Regions from separate parts of the Pseudoalteromonas tunicata genome, predicted to be linked through region 2. Evidence: predicted binding sites of a transcription regulator. Region 2 holds the regulator's gene; the other holds the start of a gene.
The links. Region 2 encodes sigma-54, which starts transcription at its own class of promoters, with help from an activator protein. Its sites were predicted from a motif close to GTTGGCACGNNNNTNGNNT; they were not measured.
Positions count from the first base shown of each region.

Region 1 (4,218 bases), 130 kb from region 2:
AACCCCGTTGGGTCATTTATGCCCGAAGCCAATCGTGCCGCGTTAGTTGTATTATTAGAGTCTCATGAGGTGGTATTAATTGAGGATGATGTTTATGGCGACTTGCATTTTACTGAGCAAAGAGCAAAACCAGCTCAATATTATAGTCAAAAAGGGCTAGTTATTACCTGTTCGTCTTTTTCAAAAACAGCTGCACCCAGTTATCGCATTGGTTGGATGATAGCGGGTCGTTTTGCAAAGCAAGCACTCAGATTAAAGCGTGCTCTGAGTTGTTCGGCGCCGTTACTCAATCAATGGACATTATCAGAGTTTCTAGCAAGTGGGGACTACGATCGTAACTTAGTGCGCTTGCGCCAGATCTTACGATCAAATAAAGAGCGGATGATCCATCAGATCCAACGTCACTTTCCAATCGAGACTTGCATCAGTGATCCGCAAGGTGGTTGTGTAATCTGGATTGAACTACCAGTAGGTTATGATGCAACGCGTTTATTTCATGAGGCGTTAGAGCACAATATTAGTATTACTCCTGGGAGTATTTTTTCGGCTAGTGACAAATATCAACGCTGTTTACGTATGAGTTATGGCTTAACCTGGACACTTGAAATCGAGCAAGCAATCGCGCAATTAGGAGCTCTGCTCAAAACTCGCCGCTAGTATTTATTTTATAAAGACCAACAGCCGCATTGCGGCTGTTGGTCTGCTTGCTGATGACTGACAAGGCTTTGTTTATTTGTGATTCGCAACAAATAAATCGTAATTTTTAAGTTCAGGTAAACTTTGTTGTAATTGATGTTCTACTTGAGCTAATTGCTCAATTGAACCACATAATGCATCCGCTTTTTTCTCAAGTTCATTTGCTTGTAACTCAACTTTTTGCTCAATTTGTTCAGCCATTTTTTCCATGCGGTTTTCAAATTCATCCATATTGCCACCGGCGCCAATTAATTCTGAACCAAGGGAAATTAACAGGCTGCCTACTGAGTTCATCACGGCTTCTTCCATTGCTTTATCTATTTTTTGGTCAAACTCCTCACCTAAGTTATCCCCAATAGCATCAAACTGTGCTTGGTCAATCACGAAGGTACCATTTTGGTAAAAACCATCGTTAATTCTAACGCTCACTTCATCCATTAAATTAGTCATACCGTCCATATGTTTTAGGCCAAACGCTTGGCTGATTTCATCAATAGCTACACCTGCTATTTTGACACCTTCTAATGCTATTTCTGCCACCTGAGGCATATGTGATCGTAAGCCACTTGCATATTCGGTTAGCATTTTTTGTTGGCTATTTGAAATAGCGATGTTTTGGCCATCTAAAGTGAGATTACCTTGCTCATCAATAAGCATGATTTGGTGTTGAGTATTCTCTATTTCGAGAGTCAGAGGTGTGATCCGAAGTGTTTGTTGCAGCTCAACATTACATGTATCAGAAGAAAAAGAGAGCTTATGATTGTTTGAGTGAGCCATAGCAGGTGCCGCGAGTAAAACTGAACTTAATAAAATAATTGATTTCATGATAAATAATCCTGTTGTATTGATATTCGTTTTGTTGCATTGATATGACTATTACAAATTGAATGCCAATATTTATTTTGTTTTAAATCAATTAGTTAGTTATTTTTGTTTTTTACGCTAAGTTATTAATGTAACTATTTTGACTAAAAAATAGTTTTTTTGACTACATAAGTCTCTTTGATTTAATTGATTTATCAATACGATAAAAATATTTTTCTTTGCAATAGTTTAATTTGCGGCTATTTATTCACTTTAGAACTAACTGTATATAATCCTGTTTTTGGAGATAGGTGTGGGTAAGACGTATTCATATGACGATTTCGATGATTCTTTAGAAAGTGATGATAGTTTTGAGCCAGGTGCAAAGGCGCAAAATGATAATCAAAAAAGAAAAGTGAAACGTAAAATTGAAGATTACTTAGAGCAAAAACGTTTGCGTAAAAATATCGGAGATGATGACTTCGACAGTTACTTAGAAGACTAATTGATAAAAAAAAGGGCCGTTTAAGGGCCCTTTTTTAATGTCAAAATCCTAGTTTTTTAAAGCATTTATGATTGCTTGTTCAATATTTGCTGGATTTGTTATTGGTGCATAGCGTTTTATGGGTTGCCCATCCCTTCCTATCAAAAACTTAGTAAAATTCCACTTTATGATTGAGCCAAATATTCCGGGTAATTGTTGTTTTAAATACTGGAAGATGGGTGAGCTGTGCTTACCATTAACTGCGATTTTATCGAACATTGCAAAGGTGACGCCGTAATTTAGTGAACACACTTGTGTGATGTCTTCGGCATTACCAGGTTCCTGTTGGCGAAATTGGTTACATGGAAATCCTAAGATCACTAATCCTTGAGATTGATACTTCTGATATAGCGCTTCAAGTGCTTTAAATTGTGGCGTCAGTTTGCATTGGCTTGCAGTATTGACCACTAAAACAACTTTACCTTGATACTCCTCAAATGAGATTGGTTTTCCTTGTAAACTGATTGCTTCAAATTGATAAAACGGAACCATTTTCTAACCTTTATTATTGTGTCATTGTTAGTGCGGTATTGCCCTGCAACCTCGCTTTGTTGTTACAGGGCTAAATACTAAACGGTTTAATGGTGGCCCGATAGTTGATTTTGAATTGAAAGAAGTACTGGTGGCTTTAACAAAGACTTAATTACAGCTGAAGTATGTTGTAGTTGCTCTGTGCTGATTAACTGGTTTTGCTCATTAAGCTCAACAAGATTTAAATCTTTTAAACCAGCAATTAAACCGGTTAATACTTTTTGATCGTAAAACTCTGGCGTATTTATGCCGTGGAGTTTACTTAGGCGGGCAGCTAATAAATGACTTGATGATTCTAAGTCGCTTTTATCCATTCGGGATTGCTCTGTCAGTAATCCAATTACCACGGCATAGCGTTGTAATGTGCAATCTAAAACTCGACCTAACAAGTCGAGCATAAAGTAACTACTACTCGATTGGCTGATGCTAATGTTATTGTTGGCATCCAAGCTAATTAAACCTTGCTCAGCAAAAGCTGTTACGACCGATGTGATGTATTGTTCATCAAGGGGGCTCATAAACCACTCAGCAGCAAATAAAGGATATAGGGTTTTTACTTTCTCGATGCAATCTACAACATTGGTGGTGCGAGCTCTAATAATGTGTAGTGCTAGTAAGCTTGGTACGGCAAATAAGTGAATGATGTTATTACGATAGTAATTCAGCAAAATGACTTCTTTGTCATTTATCGCAACAATATCATCAACTAATTCGAATTTCCCCAGTGTTAAAGCATGGTTAAGTAGTTCTTGCGCCGTTTTATTTGGCATCGAAATTGTATCGCTGTACTTGGCATCTTTAAACAGTTGCAAATAAAAATTCAGTTGGCAAATTGTTTGGCTTTGTGACAGTGCTTTTTGCTCAGTCTGCAATAAAATAATGGCAAGCAGGTTAACACTGTTGAGCGCTGCAGCTGAGTTAATGTGGGTCATTATTTGGTTTGATATAGCTGCAACTTGGCTATTGAGCCATTGTGGTTTTTGCACTTGATTAGAATCAATGTTTGCCCGCCAATCTGGTTGATGCTGGTTAAGGTATTGATTGAGATTTATTGGCTCACCAAAATTAACATATCCATGACCATAGTTTTTTAAATTCTTAATGGTTTTAATAATGCCAAACATCGACTCTTTTGCTTTTACGCTGCCAGCTAACTCTTTTAGATAGGTATTTACTTCCATAACATGTTCATAACCAATATAAACAGGGACGACAGAAACTGGCCTTTCAATATCCCGCAACATCGCTTGCAAGGTCATGGCTAACATCCCGGTTTTTGGTGGTAAAAGTCGACCGGTTCTGCTTCTGCCACCTTCGGTATAAAATTTAATGGAATAACCTTTGATGAAAAGTTGTGAAAGGTACTCTCTAAAAATGGTTGAGTAGAGTTTATTGCCTTGAAACGTTCGGCGAATAAAAAAAGCACCAGAACGACGGAAAATAGGTCCTGCTGGCCAAAAGTTTAAATTAACACCTGCTGCAATATGTGGAGGAACCAAACCTTGATGGTAAATAACATAAGTTAGTAATAAATAATCCATATGGCTACGATGGCAGGGTACATAAATAATCTCGTGTCCTTTATGAGCAAGCTCGTGAATTTTATCGGTGTAATTGACCTCAATACCATTATAAAGCTTAGT
Region 1 covers NZ_CP011032.1:3,751,600-3,755,817, reverse strand. Annotated here, with positions in the region: gene PTUN_RS17060 (aminotransferase-like domain-containing protein) at 1-657, shown strand, start outside; gene PTUN_RS17055 (DUF2884 family protein) at 730-1,521, opposite strand; gene PTUN_RS17050 (PA3496 family putative envelope integrity protein) at 1,814-2,005, shown strand; gene PTUN_RS17045 (glutathione peroxidase) at 2,054-2,536, opposite strand; gene plsB (glycerol-3-phosphate 1-O-acyltransferase PlsB) at 2,623-4,218, opposite strand, start outside.
Region 1: a site for sigma-54 is predicted at 1,573-1,591, ahead of PTUN_RS17055 (DUF2884 family protein). Genes of this name have one in related genera too.

Region 2 (4,218 bases):
GAAAGTAAAAAACTCATATTAGAAGTGAATGTTGAAGCTGTTAATTTAGATAAAACTGCCATGCTACAAAATATTAAAGCTGACTATATTGAAGTGGATATTACACATTCCACCATGCAATCAGAACGACCAGTTGAAATTACAGGGCCAAATATCTTAATCACAGGTAAAGGGCTTATTGCGAACTTTGAGTCCGAAGTTATTGAACTCATCAACCATACACAGACTATTTATTATGACCAATAAACCTATTCTTATTTTAGCATTATTAAGCATGAGCTTTTTTAGCTCGGCCAATAATGAAAAATCCCAAGTATTAATTGATGCCGATAAACAACAAGCTGAATTAAAAAGAAACGTGGTTATTTTTGAGAAAAATGTTGAAGTGACCCATGGAAAACGCATTATAAAAGCTGATTTTTTAGAAGCCTATCGCCGCGCAGAATTAGGTGAAAATAAAGAGTTATTAATCGCCAGAGGCCACCCTGCAAGATATTCAGAAACCTTGCCAGATGGTAATGTAATCACCGCAAGTGCCGACGAAATAAGTTATGACGTTGCCAGCGCAATATTGACCATTTCAGGCAATGCTTCCATTACCCAAAGCGGCCAAAAAATCAGTGCCGAAAATATAATTTATGATATTAACCAGCAACTTATTAGCGCTGAAAAGGCTGAAAACTCAAACCAACGAGTGCGTACAATTTTAACCGCTCCTGAAAAGGATAAAAAATGACAACATTAACCGCCACTCAACTTGCCAAAAGTTATAATGGCCGCCAAGTTGTTAAAAATGTTGGCATTGAAGTAAAGGCAGGCAGTATTGTTGGTTTACTTGGCCCTAACGGAGCAGGAAAAACCACCACTTTTTACATGATAGTAGGCTTAGTGCCAAGTGATAAAGGCCTGATCACCATTGATGATCTAGACATCACATTACTTCCCATGCATAGTCGCGCACGCTTAGGGATTGGTTATCTACCACAAGAGTCCTCAATTTTTAGAAAGTTGACTGTTTATCAAAATATCATGGCTATTTTAGAGACCCGTAAAGGCCTCAATAAGACACAACGTGAAGAGCAACTCGATAATCTACTTGAAGAATTTAATATTTGTCATATCAGAGACAGCCAAGGTATGGCGCTTTCAGGTGGAGAGAGGCGCCGGGTCGAAATTGCTCGCGCTTTAGCCGCCGAACCAAAATTTATTCTGCTTGATGAGCCTTTTGCTGGTGTTGATCCAATATCAGTGATAGATATAAAGAAAATTATTCGCCACCTAAAAAAACGTGGTATTGGTGTCTTGATTACAGATCATAACGTACGAGAAACCCTAGATGTTTGTGAAAAAGCTTACATTGTTTCTCATGGCGAATTAATCGCAACTGGAACACCAAAAGAAGTACTCGAAAATCAAAAAGTACGCGATGTTTACCTAGGTGAACAATTCAAGCTATAGTTAGTTTACTTCGTAACTAAGTGCCATCTATTTTAATAACTAAAAGGATTGTTAGGCGTCAATGAGGCAATCATTACAACTTCGTCTTGGGCAACAACTTACAATGACCCCACAATTGCAGCAAGCTATTCGCTTACTGCAATTGAGCACTTTAGATCTTCAACAAGAAATTCAAGAAGCACTTGATAGCAACCCTTTACTCGAGCTTGAAGAAACCGAATATAACAACGAAACCGAAAATAACGAAAACCAAGAGTTTCAAAACGATAATTATGATTCGGACTTTGAGCCAACGGCAGATGCTGAAATAGAAAGTTCAGATGCACTCAATAAAGATTCACTCACTGACGAATTACCTATGGATGTTGGCTGGGATGAATATATTAGTGCCGGTCCTTCAACCTCATCAGGCCCCGCTCCTGACAACGATACCATTTATCAAGGTAGCACCAGCGAAACATTACATGACTATTTAATGTGGCAACTGCGTTTAACTCGTTTTAGCCCAACCGATGAAGCAATTGCCATTGCCATCGTAGAAGCCATTAACGATGATGGCTACTTAACCCTTTCAACCGAAGATATTTGTGACAGCATTGGTGAAGGCAGTGATGGGTTAGCGGTTGAGCTAGATGAAGTGGAGGCGGTATTAAAACGCATTCAAGTATTTGATCCTATTGGAATAGCTGCAAGAAACTTCCCAGAATGTTTACTTATTCAACTTAATCAATTTGCAAAAGATACCCCTTGGCTGGCACAAACCAAGGAAATTGTTCAGCAACATATTGAACTTTTAGCGGCACGTGATTATCGAACTCTTATGAAAAAAACTAAGCTCAAAGAAGAAGAGCTTAAAGAAATCATGACACTCATTCATACGCTTAACCCAAAACCAGCTGATAGCATTAATACCGAACAGCCTGAATATGTTATTCCAGATGTTTCGGTGAAAAAAATTAAAGGTCGTTGGGTGGTTGAACTAAACTCAGATAGCATGCCTAAAATCAGAGTGAATGATCAATACGCGGCAATGAGCCGTTCAGTAAAATCGAGTGAAGACAGTCAATTTATTCGCTCTCATTTACAAGAAGCAAAATGGTTTATTAAAAGTCTTGAAAGCCGCAACGATACCTTGCTCAAAGTAGCAAATTGTATCGTACAACAGCAGCAAGCTTTTTTTGAACATGGCGACGAAGCCATGAAACCAATGGTTTTAAATGATGTTGCTGAAATGGTAGAAATGCACGAATCAACAATTTCTCGTGTTACAACTCAAAAGTTTATGCATACCCCTCGCGGTATTTATGAACTTAAGTTCTTTTTCTCAAGCCATGTCAGCACTGAAAATGGAGGTGAGTGTTCATCAACAGCAATTCGAGCACTGATCAAAAAGCTGGTAGCTGCAGAAAACCAAACTAAACCTTTGAGTGATAGCAAAATTGCAGATATATTGGCAGAACAAGGAATTAACGTGGCTAGACGAACTATCGCAAAATACCGCGAATCGCTATCCATTCCCCCGTCCAATCAGAGAAAAAGTTTAATCTGAGGCGTTTAATAGAAGGAAAATGCTTATGCAACTTAATTTAACTGGTCGTCACGTAGAAATTACAGAACCTTTAAGAGACTATGTCACTAACAAGTTCGCTAAGCTCGAGAGGCACTTTGATCATATCAATAACGTGCATGTTATTTTAGATATTGAAAAACTAGTTCAAAAAGCAGAAGCAACATTACATGTTACGGGAGGCGAATTGTTTGCCACTTCAGAACATGAAGATATGTACGCCGCCATTGATGCCCTAATTGATAAATTAGATCGTCAAGTTATTAAACATAAAGAGAAAAATTCACGTCATTAACCATGAAATTAAATTCTTTTATTTCTAAGGACTGCACCAAAGCTGCAGTCCTTTTTCATAGCAAAAAACGCATTCTTGAACACATTAGTGAACTTGCCCATCAAAAGCTTCCTGATTTATCAGAACAAGAAATTTTAACCGCCTTACTGAACCGTGAAAAACTCGGTAGCACAGGAATTGGCAGGGGTATTGCAATCCCTCATGGCCGCTTAGCAGGGTTAAGTGAAAGCTTAGCCATATTATTGGTCAATCAAGAAGCCATCGACTTTGATGCCATTGATAATAAACCGGTTGATATTTTTGTTGCACTGCTCGTACCTGATGCAGAATCACATAACCATCTAAAGACGCTTGCTGCAATAGCTGATAAACTGAATGACAAACAATTTTGTAAGCAATTACGCACCGCGCAATCCGACGAGGAACTGTTTTTGATTATTGACGCAGCGTAACCACAGAAGGAGAAGTACAGTGCAACTTATTATTATTAGTGGCCGTTCAGGATCAGGGAAGTCGGTTGCATTACGAGTATTAGAAGACTTGGGTTATTACGCTGTTGATAACATTCCAGTCAATTTACTTCCTTCGTTAGTTCGCAGTGTTTCAGATAGTTACGACAAAATAGCGGTCAGTATTGATGTCAGAAATCTTCCTAAAATTCAGCAAGAATTTAACGAGATTTTGGAATATTTACCTGAATTTGCCAAGCCTACATTATTTTATTTAGATAGTGACGACAATACGTTAATTCGTCGCTTTTCAGAAACCAGACGCTTGCACCCACTCTCAATAAATTCCCAGCCTCTTGATGCTGCCATAAAAGAAGAAAAAATATTACTTGATGTGCTGGTTTCAAGGGCTGATATCATTATCGATACCAGTGATCTAAGTGTACATC
Region 2 covers NZ_CP011032.1:3,623,140-3,627,357, forward strand. Annotated here, with positions in the region: gene lptC (LPS export ABC transporter periplasmic protein LptC) at 1-246, shown strand, start outside; gene lptA (lipopolysaccharide transport periplasmic protein LptA) at 236-736, shown strand; gene lptB (LPS export ABC transporter ATP-binding protein) at 733-1,458, shown strand; gene PTUN_RS16430 (RNA polymerase factor sigma-54) at 1,520-3,007, shown strand; gene hpf (ribosome hibernation promoting factor) at 3,033-3,320, shown strand; gene ptsN (PTS IIA-like nitrogen regulatory protein PtsN) at 3,323-3,772, shown strand; gene rapZ (RNase adapter RapZ) at 3,792-4,218, shown strand, end outside.